DNA from 3 places in the Paenibacillus sp. FSL R5-0341 genome. Region 1 is predicted to be linked to each of the others. Evidence: riboswitches for the same ligand, from Rfam matches in the RefSeq annotation. Region 1 holds a riboswitch; each other region holds the start of a gene.
What was found. Region 1 has a riboswitch for thiamine pyrophosphate ahead of MKX75_RS02260 (ABC transporter substrate-binding protein). Riboswitches for the same ligand answer to the same signal wherever they lie in the genome.
Positions count from the first base shown of each region.

Region 2: linked by a shared signal. The riboswitch ahead of thiC (phosphomethylpyrimidine synthase ThiC) and the one ahead of MKX75_RS02260 (ABC transporter substrate-binding protein) in region 1 are both predicted to bind thiamine pyrophosphate.
Region 3: linked by a shared signal. The riboswitch ahead of MKX75_RS04315 (ABC transporter ATP-binding protein) and the one ahead of MKX75_RS02260 (ABC transporter substrate-binding protein) in region 1 are both predicted to bind thiamine pyrophosphate.

Region 1 covers NZ_CP150241.1:459,375-467,644, forward strand. The annotation lists gene nfsA (oxygen-insensitive NADPH nitroreductase) at 1-609, shown strand, start outside; gene MKX75_RS02240 (TatD family hydrolase) at 918-1,748, opposite strand; gene MKX75_RS02245 (ABC transporter ATP-binding protein) at 1,831-2,739, opposite strand; gene MKX75_RS02250 (ABC transporter permease) at 2,777-3,535, opposite strand; gene MKX75_RS02255 (thiamine-binding protein) at 3,535-3,825, opposite strand; gene MKX75_RS02260 (ABC transporter substrate-binding protein) at 4,080-5,120, opposite strand; TPP riboswitch at 5,327-5,439, opposite strand; gene MKX75_RS02265 (VOC family protein) at 5,601-5,987, opposite strand; gene MKX75_RS02270 (hypothetical protein) at 6,214-6,723, shown strand; gene MKX75_RS02275 (MFS transporter) at 7,160-8,270, opposite strand, start outside.
Region 2 covers NZ_CP150241.1:697,525-705,794, forward strand. The annotation lists gene MKX75_RS03295 (Fe-Mn family superoxide dismutase) at 1-150, opposite strand, end outside; gene MKX75_RS03300 (alpha/beta hydrolase) at 355-1,380, opposite strand; gene MKX75_RS03305 (IclR family transcriptional regulator) at 1,740-2,483, shown strand; TPP riboswitch at 2,633-2,746, shown strand; gene thiC (phosphomethylpyrimidine synthase ThiC) at 3,168-4,946, shown strand; gene MKX75_RS03315 (aspartate/glutamate racemase family protein) at 5,281-5,982, opposite strand; gene MKX75_RS03320 (hypothetical protein) at 6,160-6,327, opposite strand; gene MKX75_RS03325 (zinc ribbon domain-containing protein) at 6,780-7,598, opposite strand; gene MKX75_RS03330 (YafY family protein) at 7,672-8,270, opposite strand, start outside.
Region 3 covers NZ_CP150241.1:947,058-955,327, forward strand. The annotation lists gene MKX75_RS04285 (MerR family transcriptional regulator) at 1-287, opposite strand, end outside; gene thiE (thiamine phosphate synthase) at 454-1,119, opposite strand; gene thiD (bifunctional hydroxymethylpyrimidine kinase/phosphomethylpyrimidine kinase) at 1,119-1,931, opposite strand; gene thiM (hydroxyethylthiazole kinase) at 1,928-2,740, opposite strand; gene MKX75_RS04305 (ABC transporter substrate-binding protein) at 3,253-4,335, opposite strand; gene MKX75_RS04310 (ABC transporter permease) at 4,378-5,202, opposite strand; gene MKX75_RS04315 (ABC transporter ATP-binding protein) at 5,189-5,956, opposite strand; TPP riboswitch at 6,115-6,217, opposite strand; gene MKX75_RS04320 (hypothetical protein) at 6,589-6,786, shown strand; gene MKX75_RS04325 (DUF5695 domain-containing protein) at 6,874-8,270, shown strand, end outside.

The sequences.
Region 1 (8,270 bases):
TATACTGTGATTGCTGTGACGGACTTGGAGCAGAAAGCCAAGCTGGCTGAATTGGCAGGCAATCAGGCCTACGTCAATGAATGCCCTGTGTTTCTTGTATGGTGTGCTGATCTGTATCGGCTGAGTGATGCTGCGAAACGTCATCTTCCTGAGAAGGAATCGTATGCTGATTCCACAGAGAATTTCATGGTAGCCACAATTGATGCTGCACTGGCTTCCCAGAATGCTGCTCTTGCAGCTGAGTCACTTGGCTTTGGAATTGTATATATTGGCGGGCTTCGTACCCGGATTGAGGAAGTAGCCGAGCTGTTGGGATTGCCGGAGGGCGTATATCCGGTGTATGGCATGTGTATTGGTATTGCAGATCAGGAAACGGGAATTCGGCCACGTCTGCCACTTAATGCAGTGCTGCATCATAATCGCTATAATGCCGAGCAGAGCATCAAAGGTGTTGAGCAGTACGACGAGACAACGACGGCGTACATGAAAGAACGGACCAATGGTGAACGAACGACCCCATGGTCCGAACTGATGGCGAAGCGCCTGACTGAGCCAACACGGTTGCAAGTGAGACCGTTCCTGGAAGGCAAAGGATTCTTGAAGCGTTAAGTTGAACTGAAGGTAGTTACACTTGCCACTCCGATGACAGAACAACCTTCCGATCGCTGTTATCCCCGGATTTTTTGATCCAATTTTGTGAAGGTGAAAATCTAGTGATAGCGTATGCTTCCGAAGTAGCTTTCTTTCAGAAAGCTTTTAGGCGACCGCTCTGCTTCCTCAGGTTATTTCTATCCTCTACGTTCCTGTGTAAAAATTTAGTTCAACTGATATATATATATATATATAGTAAATTAGAAGTCAGTCGGTGGCGAAGCCGACTGGCTTCTTTGTGCTGTGCTTGCGCTACCAGATTGTACTTAAGTTAAGCCATAGAAACGCTTCGTATTCTGATAAAAGAGACGGGCGGCCCGTTCGGTTCCCATGCCGGTGATCTCACTCCATGCTTGAATGACCTGTCTGGTCATGGCCGGGTGTGTCATTCGTCCCTGAAATGGTCCTTCGAAGGGCCAAGGTCCGTCGGTCTCGGCCATCACTTGTTCCGATGGATACTGCCGGGCGAGTTCACGGATCTCTTCTTCATACCGAATATCCGGCGTGAAGGAGATGAAATAGCCATTGTCCGCCATACGCCTTATGGTTTGGCGAGATCCTTTGAACCAGTGGAAATGAGCGCGTCGGAATTGATATTTCTCCAGCAGATCACAGACGATATCCGCATCATCGTATACCGCATGAAGGACAAGTGGTTTGTTGTGCTTTTTGGCGAGTTGGATGAAACGTTCGAGCAGTTCGATATACCCGCTCTGATCGAAGTGCTGTCCTGCCTGCTCGGCTTCCATACGGTTGTAATAGGGAAGCCCAACTTCTCCTATGGCTATGGCTTGTCCCATATGCTTCTCAATCCATTGGAAGAACAGGTCCATTTCTGGAACGGAGGGCAGTTCCTGTTCCGGATGGAAACCGAAGGCCGGATAGATGGTGCCTGGATGTTGTTTTGCAAGCTCCAGATTGGCCTGGGCAGAAGCAAGATTCATGGACACGGCGATGACTGCTTCGACTTGCTGAGACGGGAAAGATAGCAGCATCTCACGCTGTTCATCAGGCGTATACTGATCGAAGTGAATATGAGCATCAATTAAGGGCGCGAAAGCTTGAGCATGCACGAGGGAATTCCTCCTTGTGTTCATTTATATTTTAACTATGTTACGCAGAATTTCTTATGGCGGATCACCCATTAAAGGAAAATAATAACTTAAAAAACCCGCGCTATTATGATAGGCGGGCTTTCTGCTGTTCTTCTCTCATCCACTGTGCAATCTGCCGTTTACGCTCAAGGAATGCGGACTCCTCCGTAATTTCTTCTCGTCTTGGGCGATCAAAAGGAACATGTACTTCGTGCAGCACCGTTGCAGGTCGGTTGGATAACACATAGACCCGATCGGCAAGCAGCAATGCTTCTTCGATGTTGTGGGTGATGAACAGCACCGAGCGGCGGTTCTGTTCCCAGATATCGAGCAGCCAGCGCTGCATGTCGCTACGTGTCAGGGCATCCAGCGCGCTGAAAGGTTCGTCCAGCAGCATCAGTTCCTGCGGACTGAGCAGGGCACGCAAAAAGGCAGCACGCTGCTGCATTCCGCCCGACAGCATATGAGGATAGGCCTGCTCAAACCCAGCAAGACCCACGCTGCTTAACCACTTTCGAGCCTCTGCAAGTGCTTCGGCCCGAGGGGGAGCGCTGGAAGCTACTTCACCAGCAAGTAGTACGTTATCTTCAATGGTACGCCAAGGGAAAAGAGCAGGCTGTTGTGGCATGTAACTGATCTTGCCACGTTGGCCGGTCACATTGAGATCATTCATCAGCACTTGCCCTTCCTGGGGCTTCAGCAGACCGCCGATGATATGGAACAGGGTGCTTTTGCCGCAGCCAGAAGGCCCAACAATAGCGACAAACTCGCCTTGCTCCACAGTCAGGGACAGGCCGTTCAGAACCGATAATCTGCTCCGTCGTTCGCGGAATGAGGCATGAACATTAACAACGTCCAGTGCAGGTGGAACAAGAGCAGGAGTAGCATTGGCAGGTTGATCAGGGGTAGCCGAGTGAAACTTTTCACCATGCTTGGGCTCCATTACGCTTGCTCCTCCTCTAGGCAGGACTTGTCCGTCCTGTTGCCGATTCATATGATCATCACTTCCTAATATACAGATTACATCTTTACTATCGCTTCTGTGGCCGCCAGCGCACGAGCAGCTTCTCCAGCAGCGCAATGAGCAGGAAGAGCAGCAAGCTGAGCGCGACAATAATCATGATCGCCACGAATAGGCGGTCCGTACGATAAGCTGACTTTTGCAGCATCATATAATAACCAATACCCTTGTCTGCACCAATCCATTCGGCGATGATGGCACCCATCACGCTATAGGTAGCGGCGATTTTGACACCGGAGAACACGGATGGCAGCGCATGGGGAAGCTCCAGCTTCCAGAAGATCTGATGACGTTTCGCACCAGCCATGCGCATATAGTTCATCATCGCTGCATCTGTACGGGTCAAGCCGTCCATGGCCGCCACTGCAACGGGGAAGAAACAGACCAGGATGATCGTAATCAGCTTGGGCAGCAGCCCGAATCCGAACCAGATTAAGAGGAGCGGTGCGAGCGCGATGGTCGGGATATTTTGACTAAGAATAAGTAAAGGATACAGGGCTGACTTGAGAAAAGGGACCAAATGCAGCACCATCGCAATCAGCAATCCGACCGCTGTGCCAGCCGCAAATCCGATCAGCGTTAACTGAATGGTTGCGGAGGCATGCATGCCAAGTCGCTCGGCCTGGGTTGTCGCTTCGCGGGCGATGTCGGACGGTGCAGGCAGCATCCATTTCTCAATATGGAACAGGGAGACGGCTCCCTGCCATATCGCTATAAAGAGAATAACCGCCACAATGGGCGGCCATACACTTTTGAAATAGGCAGGCATTAGCGATACTTCTCCGTCAGGGTATCCATGCTGAAGCCAGTAGGGCTATGGGCGATTTTGATCTGAGAGATGATGCTTGGGCTGCCAGCCTCTACGAGTACCTCGTGCATTTTACGGACAACCTCGAGCAGTTCTTCCAGTTCCCCCTCCATCGTGGTGTCGAGCGCGTTCACCTGATACTTCAGGCCAGATTGCTGAATAACTTCAATGGCACGATCTACGTAAGGATAAGAGTTCTCGCCATTTGGCGTTTTCGGAATAACCTGAATGCTAAGTAGTGTGCTTGCCATGAGAGATCACGGCTCCTTTCGTGATAAATTGCATGAATTGAACCAGATTTACACTTATAACTTCGATTGCAGTACCCTCTTCCGATCACTGTTATCCCCGGATTTCTTTAATGAATTCTAATGGAAGAAATCCGGGGATAGCATATGCTTCCGAAGGAGCTTTCTTTCAGAAAGCTTTTAGGTGGGCGCTTCGCTTCTTCAGATGGGTTCTGCACTCTTCGTTCTTGTGTGAAAAAGTTAAACTTAAGCAATTTTTATTGGGGTAAAAACTCGTTTGTATATGCTTTGCTCACATCGATCTGTTCATCCAGCAGTTGTTTGCTAAACATCCAGTCGGTGTAGTTCTGCCACACTTCCTGTTTTTGTTCACCCCAGCGTGGGGCGTCATCTGTGTACTTGGGACTGAGCCATTTCTGGCTTGCCAGTACCAATTCCTTGTCCAGATCCGGTACAGCTTTGATCAGAATGTTCGCTGCATCTTCGGGATGATCAATCGCGTATTGATATCCTTCGGAAGTGGCTTTCAAGAATGCTTTCACCAGCTCAGGATCGTTCTGAATCGTCTGCTCGTTCGTTACGAGGACAGGTGTGTAGTAATCCAGTGCATCTGAATAATCTTTCACATATAACATGTCGATCGGTTCTCCGCGCAGTTCGGCTTCAATACCCGTCCAAGCGTAGAAAATCCACGCGAAATCGATGTCCCGTTTGACTGCGGTGAAAAAGTCAGCGTCACCCATGTTAATGTTTTTCACTTTGGATACATCAGCTCCGTCGCCCTCCATAATGGATTGCATCACGGCTTCTTCAACAGGAGAGCCCCAACCGCCATAAGTTTTACCTTCAAAATCTTTGGGTGACTTGATATTTCGATCCGCCGGAGCAGCGAACCCGGATGTATTATGCTGAATAACTGCTGCAATGGAGACGAGTGGAACACCCTGTGTGCGGGCTTGAGTTACACTCTCCTGATAACTTACGCCAAAAGGCACTTCATTCGATGCAACCATCGTATCTGCTCCACCAGCACCTGGTTGAACAATCTCCACGTTCAAGCCTTCTGCCTTATAAAAACCTTGATCCACGGCCGCATACAGGCCGGTATGATTCGTATTCGGTGTCCAGTCGAGCACCACTCTAATATCTTTCAGAGCGGCAGTGTCACCTTCGTTGCTGCTTTCCGTATTCGTGCTGCCGTTCTGTTCTGCCGGGGCAGCTTCTTTGCCGCCACATGCGGCCACCGTCACCAGTAGTACGCATAAGAGCAACAATCCCATTGTTTTACGCCAATTCATTTTTGATTCTCTCCTTCGGTATGTCCGGCCGATTGGCACGGGTACTCCTTGGCTTCATATCCAATCATCTTGCATAAATCGACAGATTTATACCAGTTGGATCTGGATGACTTATTTTTGTTTCGATAAATAAAACAAAAAAAGCGTCCCGTAATCCGGGACGCGTGCAGGCGTTAGAGAGGTGGCGTTCAGCCATAGGGCTGTGCCATTTCGATATACTCCGATTCCTACGCTGGCATGATCCAGATCAGGTCTAAGGGTTAGTATCTTGGTGGGATACACTCTCAGCCGGCCAATTCCGACTCCCCTGGGAAACTATGAAGTTACGGGCATTACTAGGTGTAATTATAGGCCAGCGGGTGGAACGTGTCCAGTCAGGAACTGGATAGAGTGCGGTCGGAGTGGAGCATGCCATCCATCAAACGAATTACAGAGGTCATTATTGAACCGTCCTAACTGTCCACACTCCAGCTGAATTTCTCAACGTTGGAAGAATTCGATCCATTCTTTCTCCGGACCATAGATGAAGAAATAACGGTAACCGTTAGGCAGTGTGATGATTTCTCCATCGATAAATTCGGCTTCGGTGGCTTGGACGCGTTTGTACTCAGAATCAAGGTCATCTACATGGATGGCAAAATGGTGCACCGTACCTTCGGCAGGCAGCTTGTCGCTGTACCCTTGAATTAACTCTATTTCCGTCTCATTGCTTCCATTGAAGCCGAGGAAGGCAAGCTGAATGACGCCGTTTGTATGTGTCACCCGGTCTTTCAGTTCCAGTCCAACAACCTCCGTATAGAAACGGAGTGTGGTATCCAGATCACGAACGGCAATGCCGACGTGGTCGATGCGCTTTTGAAAACTCATCGTAGTAATCCCCCTTATGATCCGTGAATGTATTTTTGACCAACATTTCCCTAGCATATTAAGGAGTATGATAGTTGTATAAAACCTAGCTGTCAAGTAGGGATTAGTGATATGTACACGTGTGAAATTGAGCTGGAGTAACCATCTATTTATTATGTAGTTCACAGAATGTTCACTTATGTGGTGGGGTTCATCATCTCTATAATTACGAAGGTAAACAGAGAGGATGAGAGAATTGCCAACAAGCAAGAAGGAACAAATTATTTTCGGATTAATGATGTGTACAGGGATGGTCGTGGTCATGATGTTCTTCAATCTATGGCACAGTGGGTTACTCGGTAAGATGTCCCCGCTTGAAATAATGCTTCAATTCATATTGTGTTTTGTCATCGCGTTTCTGGTGGAATCCTTCATTGTTGGCCCTGTGGCGAGAAAGATTGCATTCTCCTTGCCTTTCGACAAGTCCAACAAGATTCTTGGTGTGCTCGCCATGTCATTTTTTATGGTAATTGGCATGGTTCTGATCATGTCCATGTATGGAATGATCTCGGCATATCTTGCGGATCAGTTAAGTGGGGGTTCCATATTCCGTACCTATCTTCAGACGATCGCTCGTAACTTCAGCTTGGCACTTCCATATCAGTTGATCGTTCTGGGGCCACTCGTCCGATATGTATTCGGTAAATTTATCAAGGATAACGGGCCCGTAATGCCTGTCGTTAACAAAAGTGTGTGATTCAGATGGGCCTAAAGTATTTCCTGGGCAATCTTGTGCAAAAGAATAGTTCGCATGATCACCTTTCATGAAAGGTGATTAGAGAGGAAAAGATAGGGCACTTCCCACCATGATAACAGTGCTAACGAATCGAGGACACCTTATTAGGCCAGTTTCTAGGGAATGAGAAATCTAACGAATCTCAGCGGCGTTATTATGCAAAAAACCTCCAACGAGACCTTGAATTTGAGATAATTAACTATAATAACGTCTCTAGGATTCGTTAGATTTCAAATATCCTGAAATGCAGATGAATAGCGTGTGCCAGGTTCGTTAGAATGGAATAACGCTACAAAAAAGATGTCCACTGTCAGGTCATGAAGGTGGGCATCTTGATGTATTTAATAGGTACTCTAATTCTGATTCTAATTCTCAGGACTGCATCAACACATAACTGTTAAGTTGCTGGATCTACGACATATTTGTTCTGCCATTGATATGTGATCACGCTAATGACAAGCAGGCCAACCGCAAAGATCGCAAGCATCCATGCAGACTGATTAACCGCCAGATGATCAAGACTCCACCCCGTCGTCAAAGGCAGAATGGCACCGCCAACCCCGCCTGAGGCAATCAAAATGCTGGGTGTGGATTCTTCGGTTCCAGGCAGCAGTTTACTGGCGAAGACAAGGGCAATGGAGAAAATTCCTGACATCGCAAGTCCAAGCAGCAAGATGATGAGAAACGCAGACCAGATTTGGTTCGTAAATGGAAATACCATTAACAAAAGAACAGACGCGAGACAACTGTACAGGACATACACGCGGTATTGGAATTTCTCTGCGATATACCCGGCGAAGAGTCTTCCCACAGACATGGCAATCCAGAAACAGGTGACGCTAAGCGCTGCTCCGGCTTCCTTCATGTTCATTTTCTCAATCAGGATCGCTGGCATGAAGTTCGCAAGACTCATCTCCGTGCCAACGTATAGGAAGAAGAACAGGACGAATAGTACTAGCAGAGTCAGGTTACGTCCGCGATAGGTTGGGCCGGATGAACTGGCAGGTGCGGTGTGCATCTCACCCGATGTTCCAGCAGAGTGCGTATGTACCGAAGCATGATTTGAACCTCGTCGATCCAGCACCTGGTCTAGCTCACCGAATGATCCTTTCGCCCAGAATATAAAGGTTAGTGCTGCGCAGATCGCAACAACGAGAAAGGAAAGGCGCCAGTATCCGGCAGCAATCAGACCACTGGCAATGAGCGGCATGACCATCGCCCCGATTCCGAATAACACTTCCAGTCGACTCATGGCAACGGCCGTATTGTCTTTGATTGCAGCGATGATAATGGTGCCAATGACAGCTTCAACCATTCCGAATCCGAAGCCGGCTGCGGGTGCGATGACGAACATCCAGCCCCATGGTGGCAACAGCATGTAGGATAATTCTGCAATACAGAGCAACCCTGTGGCGATTAACAGACCTCCCCGTTTACCGAAACGTCTGTTCAGCCATGGGGATAACAATACACCACCCAGGAATCCGGCAAATTGAGCGAAGATCAGC
Region 2 (8,270 bases), 240 kb from region 1:
CCATTCCTCCAATACCTTGACGTATGCGGGCTCCAGATCAGGAACCAGTGCACGAATAACGAGCGTATGTTCCTTCTCCTGCTCCTTCCAGAAACGAATTTCCTCCAATATCCGCAGAGGCAGCAGGTGACCATATTCATACCAGTTCATATACGCGAGACCTCCTCCAGATGAAATTCAAAAATGCAAAATAGTTCATACAGGTAACCTAATCCGACCAATGATCTATGCGTTCAGACCGTCTGTTCATGCGTCACAAGAGTATATTCCGCGAGCCTGTTGTCCTATGAGTGCAAAAAAAAAGAGCCCCTGAGGGCTCTGGAATGAACGAAAAGTTCGAGGATTGAAATTTGGTTATTGTCCACTATTCGTGTTTTGCACATCGTCACTGCTTGTCTTCGTTACATGACTCAGGAAAGTTGAGACACGGCGCAGGTATTCTTTCGGATGCTCCCGGAAAATAAGTTCATGATGCGCGTCCTGGACAATCCATACATCCGAATACGGATTAGTCTGGTTGGCGGCGAGTTGCTCTGCAATCGGGTATGGAGCCTTCTCGTCTTCCGTACCATGAATGAAGAAGATCGGGAACGGATAGTCCTCTTTTTTCACTTCCTGATAAGGGATCTGTTGCAATCCGGTACCATTCAGAACAGGGAACAACAGCTTCATGATCTCCAGTGTAGGCTGACGCGGGAGATCGATCTGGTTGTGAATGTTGTGATACAGCGTATCTGGCTCCAGCAGGAACGCACTGTCCAGAATCATCGCATCGACTTCCTGCGTAATCAGTCCGGTTTGTAGCGCCGTACCGGCACCCATGGAGAAGCCCCAGACAACCAGTTCCTGTGCACCGCGCTGCTTGGCAAACTGGATCGCGCCCAGCAATTGCTGTGACTCAGCTTTGCCACCGGTGGCTACAGCTTTGTTCACCTGGGAGGCGAAGCCATAATCGAACATGACGACGTTGAACCCAAGTTGATGGGCATAGTGTGCCAGGTCATACATGGGTACCCATGTTTCTTCACGATTGGCACCATAGCCGTGACTGAAAATAATCGTTTTGCTTGCGGCATTGTCAGCAGGAATATACCATCCCTGCATCGTCCGGCTGCCATCTGCTGCCGGGAACGTGATGTCTTCGTACTTCATATTCTTGGCCTGCATCGGATTGGAGAAGACCGGCGCTACTGTTGGATTGGATAATACCCATGCGATATAACCATGCAGTGCAATAAAACAAAACAGTAGAAAAAATACAACGGAGAGCAGCAACGCTACGATAATATGTTTGAACCGAATCAGCCTCGGTGATAGCGAAGAGGGCAGATCGGACACTTTTGTTTGCAGCGGGGCTTCGCTCTGGGATGTTGGATACATGAATGCCCCTCCTTTGAAGTTCAGTTGAAGATAACAACGACATGAAAAGAGAATTGCGTCTATTTCAGAGCCTGCTTCAGAGCGATATCTTAATGTAATATATCTTTATCGTATGTTCCAATATAGTCAAAGTCAATTGATTGAGGGCATTTGTTACGCAATTGTTATATAGTTCTTAAGATATATGGGTAACATTACCTTAGTGTGCAAATTACAGGGGATTAAGTCTTATAAAAAGGAAAATTTTACACTTTCTCCTATTCTGAATTTGGCTCTTTTTGGTTTACAGATGAGACCGTTTCTCATATAATTTATGTAACCAAGTTTCATGTGATGAAACATGAGGAGGGCATTATGCCATGGAAGATCGTAAGTTAACCGTCCGGGCTGTGGAACGGGCGCTGGATATATTATTATGTTTTACCACACGCAGTGATCTGGGACTCACCGAGATTGCCAGCCAGATTGGTTTGCACAAAAGTACAGTGCACCGCCTGATGGCTACGCTGGAGGATCGAGGGTTCGTGATCCGGGATGCGGCAACGGAGAAGTACCGACTTGGCATCCGAATCTGGGAGCTGTCAGCTCATATGTCCCGCAGTGATGATCCGGCTATTCTATTGCTGCCTGCGATGGAGCGACTGAGAGATCGATTGGGGGAGACGGTAAGTCTGTACCTGCGTGATGGCAGTGAACGGATTCGGATTCAGGCGGTGCAAAGTGATCAGGCGATTCGCCGTGTCGCTCCCGTTGGCGTTAGACTCCCGTTGTCTGTGGGGGCTTCCAGCAAAGTCCTGATGGCTTTTGCCACGGACGATGATCGTGAAGAACTGATGAATGGACCGGAATGGCCAGTGTTTATTGATCCGGCGGTGTATTTGGCGCAGATGGGAGACATCCGGGATAACGGATATGCCACAAGTTATGAGGAACGTGAGCCGGGGGCTGCCGCGGTATCGGTACCAATTATGGATCGCAGAGGCAATATTGCAGCTGCCCTCTCGGTCTCGGGACCTGTCAGTCGACTTTCACAGGAGACTTTGCATGAATATGCACCTGTATTAAAGGAATCGGCTACGCAGATGGGGCTCATGTTATCCTGATGTTGATGTAAGGTTCGTCTCCAATGGAGTTTGATCATTTGGAATATAAAGGTTGTTTTTATGTTCCGGTTGCGCTAATCTGTTATGGACGGCCCATCGGGGCCAGCTTCATTGAATATGAACTGCGGCGTGTGTATGCTGCAACTTGTTAACGTTACTGGGGGAGTCCGAATTGTCCGGACTGAGACGGAATCGCATGAGATTCCGGACCCTTTGCACCTGATCTGGATCATACCAGCGTAGGGAAGTAATCGGCGATATGACCACAACCACCACATGATGTGACCCTTGTAGTCTCCGTTAAGGAGCTGCATGAAGGTGCATTATTGGTGATGGACATTAAAAGTCGGTTCCTTCGGGGACCGGCTTTTTTATATACAGTGAACGGGCGATATAGCACATACTCCATGGACTTCTTTTTCAGTAACCTGCGAAAGTGGATTAGGCCAAAGAGAGAAGTCGCCATAGATCCATGATCTGTGGTAACCTCCGTTCTGTTGTTAACTGTACATGAATGATGTCTCCCCTGGTCTGGCGTAGGATCGCTCTTTCTTCTCTGCATTGCGCATGATTTGGGACAGGTACGTAACCAAGTTAATGATGATACCAACCAAACCAAGCGAACGAACACTGAGGAGGAGACAATCGAACATGAGTACAGGAAATCAAACGGGACAACAAGCGATGGAACAGGAACATAACGGTCAGCAGGTGGAAAAGGAAACAAGCGCGGCCGGACGGGTTCAGCCCTTTCCGGGTAGCCGTAAAGTCTACATTCAGGGCTCACGGCCGGACATTGCTGTTCCGGAGCGTGAAATAGCCCTTCATGACACGAATACTCCCCAAGGGGTGGAGCATAACGAACCGCTGCGTGTCTACGATACGAGCGGCCCCATGACTGATCCCGCATTTCACGCGGATATCCGCGCAGGTCTACCAGCTCTGCGCACCCGTTGGATCACAGCGCGTGGTGATGTCGAAGCTTACCAAGACCAACCGGAGGATAACGGACTGAAGCCCGGAGGAAAGAGAGCTGGAGCCGAAGAGTACCCTGGATTGCGCGGAAAACCGCTACGGGCACAGCCAGGACGCTGTGTGACTCAGATGCACTACGCGAGGCAGGGAGTCATTACGGCAGAGATGGAATTTGCCGCCATTCGTGAAGGCGTGGAGCCGGAATTTGTGCGGCAGGAGCTGGCGAGTGGACGGGCCATTCTGCCATCCAACATCAATCACCCGGAGAGTGAGCCGATGTTGATCGGTCGTCATTTTCACGTGAAGATCAATGCCAACATTGGTAATTCTGCCGTATCCTCTTCCATCGAGGAAGAGGTGGAGAAGATGACTTGGGCGGTACGTTGGGGATCGGATACCGTGATGGATCTGTCCACAGGCAAAGACATTCATACGACCCGGGAATGGATCATCCGCAATTCACCAGTGCCGATTGGCACGGTGCCGCTCTATCAGGCGCTGGAGAAGGTGAATGGCGAAGCGGAAGCGCTGACCTGGGAGTTGTACCGTGACACCCTCATTGAGCAGGCAGAGCAGGGCGTGGATTACTTTACGATTCATGCAGGCGTGCTACTACGTTATATCCCGATGACCGCCAAGCGAATGACAGGCATTGTGTCTCGAGGCGGGTCCATTATGGCAGCATGGTGTCTTGCGCATCATCAGGAGAATTTTTTGTACACCCATTTTGAAGAAATCTGCGAGATTATGAAAAGGTATGATGTGGCATTTTCACTGGGAGATGGACTTCGTCCAGGCAGTATCTACGATGCCAACGATGAAGCGCAGATGGCGGAACTGGCTACGCTCGGGGAGCTGACGCAGATCGCGTGGAAGCATGATGTGCAGGTGATGATCGAAGGTCCGGGGCATGTGCCGATGCATAAGATCAAGGAGAATGTGGACTTGCAGATGGAAATCTGCAAAGAAGCACCGTTCTACACACTTGGGCCGCTAACGACCGACATTGCGCCAGGATACGATCACATCACGTCCGCCATTGGGGCGGCTATGATTGGCTGGTTCGGCACGTCCATGCTCTGTTATGTTACGCCAAAAGAACATCTGGGCCTGCCCAACAAGGATGATGTGCGCGAAGGGGTTATTGCCTACAAGATCGCTGCTCATGCCGCCGATCTGGCGAAAGGCCATCCACGTGCTCAACGCCGAGATGATGCATTGTCCAAGGCGCGCTTCGAGTTCCGCTGGAGGGACCAATTCAATCTGTCTCTGGACCCGGAACGGGCATTATCCTACCATGATGAGACGCTGCCGGCAGAAGGCGCCAAAGAAGCTCATTTCTGCTCCATGTGCGGACCGAAGTTCTGTAGCATGCGCATTACGCAGGACATTCGTGCCTTTGCAGCGGACAAAGGATTGTCTGATCATGAAGCTGTAGCAGCGGGCATGCAGGAAAAGGCCGAGGAGGAGTATCGAACACGTTCCTAGGCGTCACTACAGCGTAAGCTGGGCAGTCTGAAATAGAGATAAAGCCGTCCCTCTCTGTCATTGCAGAGAAGAACGGCTTTTTTTGCTGTGACATGAGTTTATTTTAAACTAGGCTAGCGCTCTCCATGTTATTCAGAATTAGCTTTATGATTGTTCTGTGTCCATATCTTATACAGAATGCCTGCGATAACAAATAGGAGGGCGTCACTGAGCTTAGGAGCTCCTCCATATAGAAATGCAGAACAGGAAAAACCCACTATGAATAGTACTATAATATAGAGGGAACGCATATTAGTTCACCTCGTTAATTAGTGGTGTTAGTTAGTAAGTGGTTTCATTGCGGAGCCACGCCCAAATGCTTCTCCAAATACGTTGCAAGCAATGCCAGCGGGCTATGGGTTGCCAAGCCCGTATCTGTTGCAACCTGTGCAGCAGCGGGAGCCATAGAAAGCTGGGCTGCGATTACCCTTTTACCCGGATACTGTTCAGCAATCTGTTGTAAGCCTTCACGTACCGCTTCGAGGTACCCTTTCTGATCTCCACGCATAATCAACTCAAATGTCCCCGGGATGCACACCGCTTCCGTCTGAGATACCTTGGCGACGTGTAATTGCCCACTCTCATTCTCTTGCTCATGCTTTTGCTGTAACGCCTGATTCACCCGTACCATCGTTCCTTCAACAGTTGCCGGGTTGGTGAACACGATGATGAACTCTCCCGGTACTCTCCGCATTTCCTGCAATAGCGGATCATCTATGCCAATCACCGGCACGGGGACCTGTTTGGCTTCCTGCTCCAATACTGTCGCAAATAGGGTGCAAGTGACCAGAATGGCATCGGCATGACACTCAGCGATCCATTGGAGCGTCTGGGCTACCTTCTCATGAATAACGGCATCGGAAAAGTCAGCGTCATGTTTAAGACGGTCCAGACCTGGATCGACGTAATGGACCAATTCAACTTCATAAGGAGCAAGCGTCTCTTCAATTAAGGCGATGTTGGAATAATGAGCGTGAAAACAACCAATGGTGATCATGTGATAAGTCCCCTTTTACAGTTCGGATATGTCATGGATCTCGTAGATATTTAAACCATTATAAAAACATGACTGAGGACTGTACAGTCGTATATTGCTCAACGCCAATAACCGCCATTCCGCCAAGCTGCGGAAAGACGGTTGATAACCGGACTCGAATACGGTCAGGTGTCCATTTTATCGAAGGGAAGGAGAAGCATTCTTCTTCGCCATTTTTTGCTGTAGAATTTCATGAAAGGATAGACCTTGAGTGTTCTCATTCTCCTTTTTAGGAGCAGTGGTCGCCGTGTTGCGCGGATATTGGTGGTGGTACGGGATCATTTGCTGAATAGGCATGCGGATCATCTTGGTTCCTCCTTTGATGCATTTTTTGAATTATGTATTTCGACTGGTGATATTGCCAGGTGCGCATATAGGTACATATGACTTGTTAGACGAAATAGATGACTTTAGAATGTAATTCCAATTGGATTGTAGTGATTTTACCCGGTTTTAAGGAGATGTAAACGTTTTTAGGGAAATTCAGGAGGAAAGGACCTGATATGAAAGGTTAGATATGGGAGGATCGAATTGGTTGTTATGCGAATAGTCCCAATTTTAAGGAAGTCAATGGTACCCGCATATGAGGCATATTGTCTGGTTGAATAGGTAGGTTACGTGCTAACTAACTTGGTACTATAGGCGGTTGTATCATGGGTTAAACATCAAAAAAACCGCCGAGCGAACCCGGCAGCTTGTGTGATATGAAGAAGGATGTGAGGATGCTTTTACCCTGTTTGAGATGCATAGTATTGTCTTTATCTACTTTGGCGAACGGCAATGTATATATCGACTTGTACACTTTCAGGATTCAGACTGCGTTCATCATACAATTCGAAATCTCCTGTGAACGTACGATCGCTTTGTTTATCCCATGCCCACACGGCTCCCCATGCTTCGCCAACAACCTCTGCCATCGGTCCTTTTCTGGAAGTGAATACGGCGTAAGTCGCAGGAGGGAGCAGAATATCATTGAATCCTTCAGGTAATGTTTCATCGGAGCTGACCTCATGCCCCACTAGTATGGTGTACTCTCCGGTAATGCCATCCGTGTAATCCGCGTAACAGCCATAGCGGGTAGCTTCAGGTGCAGGGAGGTGCTCTGAGGCAAAATAATTGTTCCAGAGTCTCTGAATACAGCCTTTGCCACTGATCTCAATGGCATTGGTTGTGCGGGCGGATACGCCTGCAAGACGTTTGCCGGGGAGCGTGACATAACGAACGGGCTGGGCAGATAACAAGGGATGGATTGTAACCTGACCCGGTATAGCAGAAGTGGTAGAGTTTTCAACCAGAGATTCTGCATGCTGATCCGTTGTATTCGTGCGCCAACGTTTCAAAAAAGGAAGCTGGTTTCGCAACATCGAACGAGCGGACTCCTCGTCCATGCCCTCGTCCTTCAGAATGGCAGTGCACATCTCCGTCATGCCTTCGAGTGAAATACCGGGTTGCTCGAACTGGCCCTCTTTGTAACAATAGATACAGTACTCACGGGTTGTGCTTCCATCTGCTTCCGTTCCGAATTGGGCAGGGGTTGTGAGCGGCATGCCGCAGCTTTGACATACAGTGACGTTCATGATGGGTTCCTCCTTGTATATGTACAAATTGAATATATCTGAAGTATACGGGGAGGAACTGGACAGCTGTCTGTCAGGTTTGAGTCGGAGGTATATAATTTTGTACAATTTGCCCGGCGATACGGCAGATCTCGTCCCGAATATGCTGAGGTTCCAATACCTCAACATCTGCGCCGAAGCCCAGAATGAACCCATATAACCAGGCATCCTCGGGAAAAGCAACCTGGCTGATATAATATCCAGTCCCATCAGGGATGACGTTCTCGATCCCAAACCATTCTTCCGCAATATGACGAACGCGAGCATGGAATTTCAAGGTTAACCCAGCCTGATTGCCTGGGCGGGTCCATTCCTGCTGCCAGGGTCTGTCCTGTGGGTTGATTACTTTACGCTCGAAGCGCTCATCAGCAAGTGTGACATCTTGCATGCGTACGAGTTTGAACATGCGAAATTGATTCCGCTCGTGGCAAAAGGCATACAGGTACCAGGAATGCTTCTTGAGCACGATGGTATGAGGGTCGGCAGTTCGGTGAGTCTGTGCACCTTCTGCACTGCAGTACGTAAAGGTGACGGGCCGTAATTGATCCATGCCCTGCTCGATAAGTTGAAGCTTGATTTGCAGGGCTTCGGGATGCGTCCAAGTCGAATAATCAACGATGAAACGATTGGTGT
Region 3 (8,270 bases), 490 kb from region 1:
TGGTCCAAGCGTTGTCGCTTCTCCAATAGAATAAGTCGATGCATGTTTAGCGCTTCTTCTGGATTGAAGGAGGGGTTGGTTATAATGTTTTTGATCTCCTTCAGAGAGAAGTCGAGTTCCTTGAAAAATAATATCTGCTGCAACCGTTCCAGGTTGGCATCTGAATATAAACGATACCCGGCTGAAGTCACTTCGTCCGGGGTTAACAGCCCGATCTCATCATAGTGATGCAGTGTGCGCACACTGATCGAGGCGAGTTCAGCAACTTCTTTTACCTTCATGGCCATGTGAGAAACCTCCTTACAACATCGATTGTACAGTGTCACGTTACGTGAGAGTCAACAGTTGAAAATGAAAAACAAGATGCGAGCATGGAAGCTGCATCTTGATTATAGATTGGTGAGTAGATGTGACTGGATTAATATGATATACAGTCACTGCAGGGAAGCATGGCTACGCCTGCATCCCGCGCACTGCCGCAGCGAACTGCGCAGCCGCTGCGCGCACGTCGGCCGCGCCCGCGATGGCGGAGATGACGGCTACGCCGTCGGCTCCAGCCGCCATCACGGCGGCCGTGGTATCGGGCGTAATGCCGCCGATACTCACAATCGGAACTGCGATGCCTGCGGCGCGCAGTTCCGCCACCCCTGCGGGGCCCAGCACAGCGTGGGCATCCGCTTTGGATCGCGTCGGGTACATGGGCCCGACGCCAAGATAGTCGGCGCCCGCCTGCACGGCACGGCGCGCCTCATCCACAGAGTGGGCGGATACGCCAAGCATCCGCCCCTCTCCAATGCGGGCGCGTACCAGCGCCGCGTCCGTATCTTCCTGGCCGACATGCATGCCGTCGGCCTCCACCGCTACAGCCAGCTCCACATCATCGTTCACGATGAACGGGACCCCGTGCTGGCTACACACCTCGCGAAGCCGCATCGCTAGCGTGATGCGAGCTTCGTGAGCCAGGGCGCCAGTTCCCTTTTCACGGAACTGGAACAGCGTGATGCCACCAGCAATGGCCTGGCGCAGCACTTCCACAGGGTCCTGCGTTGTATTGACGCTGCCCATCACCAAATACACCTGCATCGCGCGTCGTACCGCTTCTGTATCCCAAGGGCGCATCACTGCTCACCCCGCTGTCTGCGCTGATACGCAAAATGATTCGTTGGCCCATGTCCGGCCCCAATCCCCAGCTCATCTTCGATGGCTGCCTGAATGAATGCTCGCGCGGTCGTAACGGCAGCCAGAACAGGTGAACCCTTGGCTAACTCTGCGGTGATCGCAGCAGAGTATGTGCATCCTGTTCCGTGTGTATGACGTGTTACCACACGAACATTCTCCAGATAATGAAAAGACTGCCCATCGTAGAGCACATCCACGATCATGCCACTTCCTTCATCATGACCACCTTTGACCAAAGCATACGTCGAGCCCATCTGTACAATTCGTCTTGCGGCTTCTTCTCGCTGACTCAGATTCGTAATGGCCATCCCAGTAAGCAGTTCCGCTTCAGGAATATTAGGTGTTGTGATCAGGGCATGGGGCAATAGCTCCGTAACCAGCGCCTGTACCGCTTCCTGCTGGAGCAGGGGGGCGCCGCCTTTGGCGACCATCACGGGGTCGATGACCAGATTAGACCAACGATATTGCTGCCATTTCTCAGCAACTAGCCTAATAATCTCGGCACTATATAACATGCCGGTCTTCGTTGCGGTTGGTTGAAAGTCCTCGCCGGTCGAGTCCAATTGCTGGGCAATGCCATCGTAAGGGATGGGAAAAACGCCCTGCACACCTGTTGTATTTTGGGCAGCAATAGCGGTGATAACGGTCATGCCGTATACCCCAAGCTCTTGGAATGTTTTCAGATCGGCCTGAATTCCTGCGCCGCCCCCGTTATCGGAGCCTGCAATGGTTAGCGCTTGAGCAATGCTCATACTGCACCTCCACGGATCTGACGGATCTGTGCGTGCTCCGCCAAGAGGTCGGGTGTCACTTGTGCCAGTTGATTCAACAACTCAATCTGGAAGCTACCCGGTCCCTGATGAGCCGTTCGCTCTGCCGCCAGTTCAGCTGCTACACCATAAAACGCGAGCGCTTCAACAACACTGCCTAGAAGATCGGCTTCTGATTCCGCTATGGCTGTAAAAGCGCCAATCACCGAACTGAGCAGACAACCTGCACCCGTGACCTGAGTGAGGAGGGCATGTCCATTACTTGTGAGGAATGTGGATTGTCCATCGGTAATGATATCTTCTTTTCCCGTAATGACCACGACACAGCCGAGTTGTTGTGCTGCCCGCTCAGCAATTCCAATCCGGTCACCTTCACCTGATCCTGCGTCTACACCTTTGATATTCCAGCTCTCACCGATGACATTGGCGACTTCCGCCACATTGCCGCGCAGCACCGTGAGGCGAAGCTCACGAACGAGCATCTGCACGGTTTCCGTGCGATAGGTGGTTGCCCCTGCGCCGACGGGATCAAGCACCACAGGTACATGATGTGTATTAGCCGATTGACCTGCAAGTTGGATCGCCTGAACGACTTTGTCATCGAGTGTACCGATGTTGAGTACTACAGCTCCTGACATCTTGGCAACATCAGCGACCTCTTCATGAGCATAGGCCATAAAAGGGGACGCACCTAGTGCAAGCAGGCCATTGGCTGTGAAGGGAGCCACGACAAGGTTGGTGATGTTGTGTACCAGCGGATTTTGCGTACGAACACGTTCCAGATAAGACATATAATTTCCTCCTTGTTATGAAGTAACCCCATCGGCGGAAGGCCGATATCTGGGGTCACTCAGCAGAATAATAGGATATGAGTCTCCTTGTTGAGTAGGGGCGCAGACTGTAATGTCAGGTCCTCCTTTTGAAATGTAAGGAACATCAGACACGTTATTCTCAGAATCTCCTGACCAAAACGCTGCAAACAGCTATTTATTCTGATATAACATGTTTCAGGTTCTTTAGATTTCTGCAACCGCTCCAAATCCCTGAATAGGACGCCTCAGATTCGTTAGCGGTCGTAGATGCTCTGTTTCGATCAAGTTAAGGAGCGTTTCAGCTCCCAGTAGGCTTGAAGATAAGCGCTAATGTACATTACCAAATACATATCAACAAGCCATCCAAACGCATATCAATCTTCCGAAATGCACATCAAGCCACTTAGGATTGTTATAAATTTTGATCCTCCTATGCTTGCTTCAGGCTAATCCCATTTCTTTCAATCTGTTTGTGTTCAGTCACTTTTCCTTTATTTACGTTGCTCTCCTTGCAGATTAATAAAAGCATCCTCGGCTTTCACCGATGCAGGAATCAATTCAGTTGCTACGAGCCATGCACGTACATTTTCCCACGACGCCATTTCCTGCTGACCAAACGGTTGACCTTCTTCATTCATGAGTGGTAGTAGCATCGCCAGGCTTTTGGTTTCGATCTCCGGGTCAAGCGGAGACGTTTCATTCTCATGAGCGAGCAGAATATTCAAGGCTTCTTCTGAATGCTCCGTTACATATTTCTGTCCTTCCTGGATCGCTTTGACGAACCGGGTAAGCTGATCTTTTTTTGCTTCAATGCCAGCTTCACTTGCGGTCAGGACCAATTCATAATAATCGGGCACACCATAATCAACGGGGTTAATTGATTCCATGGCATGTCCTTCTTTCTCCAAAATCAATTGTTCATGGTTAATAAAACCACCCATAATCGCATCCGCCTGTCCGGAAGCCAGCGAAGGAATCAGATCGAACCCAACGTCGACCAGATTTATGTTGTCGGGATTGCCGCCATTATTGCTGATCATCGTGCGTACCATCGCCTCATACAGCGGAATCGAAGAATAACCGACAGTTTTTCCTTCAAGATCCTTGGGGGAGTTCACGTTGCCATTCGCTTCGGTCAACAGATGCACAAGCGGGTGGCGAACAACAGCAGCAATGGAACGTACAGGAATGTTCTCACCACGTGCGAGCAATATTTGGGGTTGGTAGCTCAGAGCCAGATCAATTTTCCCGGCAGCAACAAGTTTGAGTGAATCATTGGTATCCGCAGGCATCTGAATTTCGACATCCAGACCTTGGTCTGCAAAGTATCCTTTTTCCTGAGCAACATAGATGAAGGAGTGTACTGCGTTCGGGTACCAGTCGAGCATGATAGACAGTTTATCTATGGCGTCTGATGCTGGTTCGGTTGCAGACTTGTCAGTTTGTTGTTCGTTGGTTGCAGAATCTGTTGTTGGCGTATTTTGGCTAGTATTCGTGGTGCTGCATCCGCTAACGATCAGGAAAAGGCTAATGAGCATGATGGGAAGCAGGGAGTAGATGCCTTTGTTATTCATAAATGAAGGTCCTCATTTCATCGTTTTGTTTACCTCTAATTTTTATCCAACTTTTCTTTTACTTTCATGACGCAGTATGCTAAACCGTTTCTCTATCCAGGCAATTAATACAAACAAAACGATTCCCAGCAGGGATAACAGCACAATAGCGGCAAACATCGCATCCGTGTTCATGTTGCTGGACATGCGGCGGCTGAAGTATCCGAGACCTTTGCTGCCACCAAGCCATTCCCCAATCGTTGCACCAACCACGCAGTACACCACAGACATCTTTAGCCCCGAGAAAAAAGAAGGGAGTGCCAGCGGAACCTGGAGTTTGCGAAAAATATCCCACTTGCTGGCACCCATGGTGAGTAGCAGTTCACGCTGCTCCGGATCGCCTTGGCGGAGTCCGTCGTAGGTACTGACCACAATGGGGAAGAACGCGATCAGGAACACCACGGCGACTTTGCTCCACAGCGTGTAACCAAACCACAGGATAAATACCGGGGACAGAGCAATCAGCGGGATCGTCTGACTGATCACAATGAAGGGATACAAGGCCTTTTCAATCGATCGGTTCATATGCATGCCTGTCGCTAGCATAATACCGGTCATTATGGACAAGCCAAAACCAACAAGAACCTCCATAAAGGTAGCAGGCAGATGTATGGTCAGCAGCAGATGACGATGCTCAACGAGTGAACCTGCGATGGCCGTTGGTGCAGGAATGATGAAGGAGGGCACCCATCCCATACGCACAATCGTTTCCCATATCGCCAGTAAAGAGAGCATGAGCAGAATAAACAAACCATATTGGGAAAACCACTTCGACATCCACTTCGAGCACCACGTCCGGACGCTGACCTTACCTCTATCGCTTCGCATGTAATTGTTCCTCCAGTTGTCGTCTCATCTGCACAAGAGCCGGTTCGTAGATCATGTCCGAATACCTTGGGCGTGGCAAAGGAACCATCGTTTCCCTCAACTGCTGACCTTGCCCCTCTGGAGTTAATAGAATGATACGATCACTTAACAGCAGGGCTTCTTCAATGTCATGTGTAATGAACAGCACGGTTTGTCCAAAGTCCTCCCACAGCTCCAACAACCAGCGATGCATTTCTCGTTTGGTTAAAGCGTCGAGTGCACCGAAGGGTTCATCCAGCAACATGAGCTGCCCGCCTGTAAGCAAGGTACGCAGCAGTGCCACCCGCTGCCGCATGCCGCCGGATAACTCATCCGGATAGGCCTGCTCATAACCGGACAAGCCGAACTTTGCCAATCCCGCGATGATATCGGCTCGTAGTTTGTCCTTGTCCTGACGGCCTGGTGCAAGCTCGGCAGGCAGCATGCAGTTCTCCATGACGGTACGCCAGGATAACAGCAGATCTTTCTGCGGCATATAGGCGACTCGTCCGAGCCGTTGTCCTTGCGGTACATCAGCAATATCGATGGTGCCGACGGTTGGCTCATACAAGCCTGCGAGCAGCTTGAAGAGTGTGCTTTTACCTGATCCGCTGGAGCCGATGAGCGAGACAAATTCTCCTTGTTGAACCTGAAGCGACACATTGGCGAGTACGGGTAAATCCTTTTTTTCAGGAAAAGCGAAGCTAACGTTCTCAATGGTTACATGGTTGGTCATCTGATCCTCACCCCCTTGATGCCAGACTGCTACAATAACAACGGCATGCTGTACTCTGCAAAAGAAACAAAAAAGACCCACCCATTTCCGGAGAAATGAGTGGGTCTGTAAGTTAAATCCGCAATTTATCTTCACATACATGAAAAAATTCCGCTTACTAAAAGGCCGCTCCACTTCCCTCCGCTGGTATGATCCAGATCAGGTTCAAAGGGTCCGAATAGTTCTATTCGTCTCAGCCGCAGGGCTCCCCTAGTGCAAAAGTTCAAGATATGCAGTTGTGTGTTCAGCATATATCACTTGAACATGAACTGTAAAGAGGCAGCATGATGGATTTCTTGAGATGAGCGTGGAGTCACATCCTGGGAGTGAGGTTGTAATCATACAAATTTCAGTTGGAAATGATGATTTCATCGACCTGTAATGATTTGTAAAATGAGGATGTTGAATAGAACAAGGAGAGGTTCCAATGAGAAATAAAATAATGGGAGGCGCTGAATGATCGCATCGAGGGGGCTGAACCCAGCCGGGCCATCCGTAATTTTCGCATTGCTGCGGGTCAAGAAGAGGGAGAGCACTATGGCATGGTATTTCAGGACAGTGATGTAGCCAAGTGGATCGAAGCAGCGTCATACCTGCATGGACATGATCACATCAGAGATACGTTTGGTAAAGTTGCCATTCAGCGCGGACCTTTCATGTATTGCCTTGAAGAAACGGATAACGGTGCAGGATTATATCGTATTCAGTTACCCGCATTAGCGGATTTTGAGGTGAACAGTGGTGGGGGAGGGACAGCAACAAGATGGAGAGGAGGTGATTCGCGCGGCTGAAGTTAAAAGGGCAAAATGAAGAACGGCTATAAGTCGTGTAACAGCCTATGAACGTTAACGATGAGTCCATATGAGGAGGCCAAGTTCATGAGGTTTAAAATGATGTTGACCGCAGTGTTATCCCTGGCGGCTGCGCTTGTATTTGCTACGGATCAAACGTATGCCCACGAGTTGTCCACTGACAAGCTCATTCTCCAGACGGGAAGTCATGGTGAAATCTCTTCCATTAAGATCAAGGGCGATGCTTTTCCGACGGAATACGTTATGAATCCAACCGTTGCACCAGAACAAAATACAGCAGACCACCAGTGGCTTGGTGAACTGATGTTCACGTATCGATTGAATGGTGGGGCGTGGACCAAAGCCTGGACCAATCTGTCGGCAGATGGTCGGACGATCACGAACTCCGGTAATCAGGTGACGGTGACGTATGCCAATGCATCGAATGCCCAGGGGATTCGCAATTTCAAAGTGATCGAGACCTATACCACCCAGACGGATGGATCCATTCTGTGGAAGATTGAAGTGCAGAATACGAGCGGCCAGAAGCTGGAGATTGGTGATTTCGGTCTGCCCTTGCCATTCAATGAACAGTGGACTTACGGTGATGCGATATATGAGACACGGGTTGTTACACACTCGTTTGTTGGCAACAACAGCTCCTATATTACGGCCAGCCGTCCAAGCGGCATTGGTTCTTATCTGATGCTGATTCCGGATGCAACGACGGGAGCAGGATTCGAGTACCAGGATCGGTGGCGTAATGAGGAACATCCGGGTAGCAAGTGGGCCTGGAATCCGGCAAATGAAGGCAAATGGATTGAAGGGCTGAACGTCTTCTATATTCATTCCAACGTGATCAAATCCACCAACCGGGGATATCTGCCAAATACGAGCCTGGTTCTGGAAGCAGGCCAGTCCAAGACATACGGATTCAAGTTCCTGGCTGTTTCGGACGAACATGCTGCGAAAAATGCACTGTATAACGCGGGACTTATTGATGTAACCGTAGTTCCAGGCATGATCGTGCCGACCAATCAGAAAGCAAAGGTGGATCTGCGTACGTCCAAGACCATCACCAAAGTGCAATATGCCAATGGCACGGTTGTACCGTTAAAGGAAAGCAAGCCTGGCGATCATAAAATCTATGAATTGCAGTTCAGCCAGCTGGGACCCAATAACGTGACTGTGGAATATGATGGTGGCAAAAAAACGGTACTGCAATTCTACGCCATTGATCCCGTCGACAAAGCGTTGCAGGATCATTCGACCTTTATGGTGGATAAAACCCAGTGGAACCTGCCGGGAGATATCCGGGACAAAGTGTTTGATGACTGGATGATGAATACCAAGTCCAAGCGCAATGTGTTCAACGGCTACTGGGGTTGGGGAGATGACTGGGGACTGACGCATGGACAGTTTCTGGCTGAAAAGAACACCCTGACACCCGTTGCCCGGGAAATTCGGGCCGTGGATGATTATCT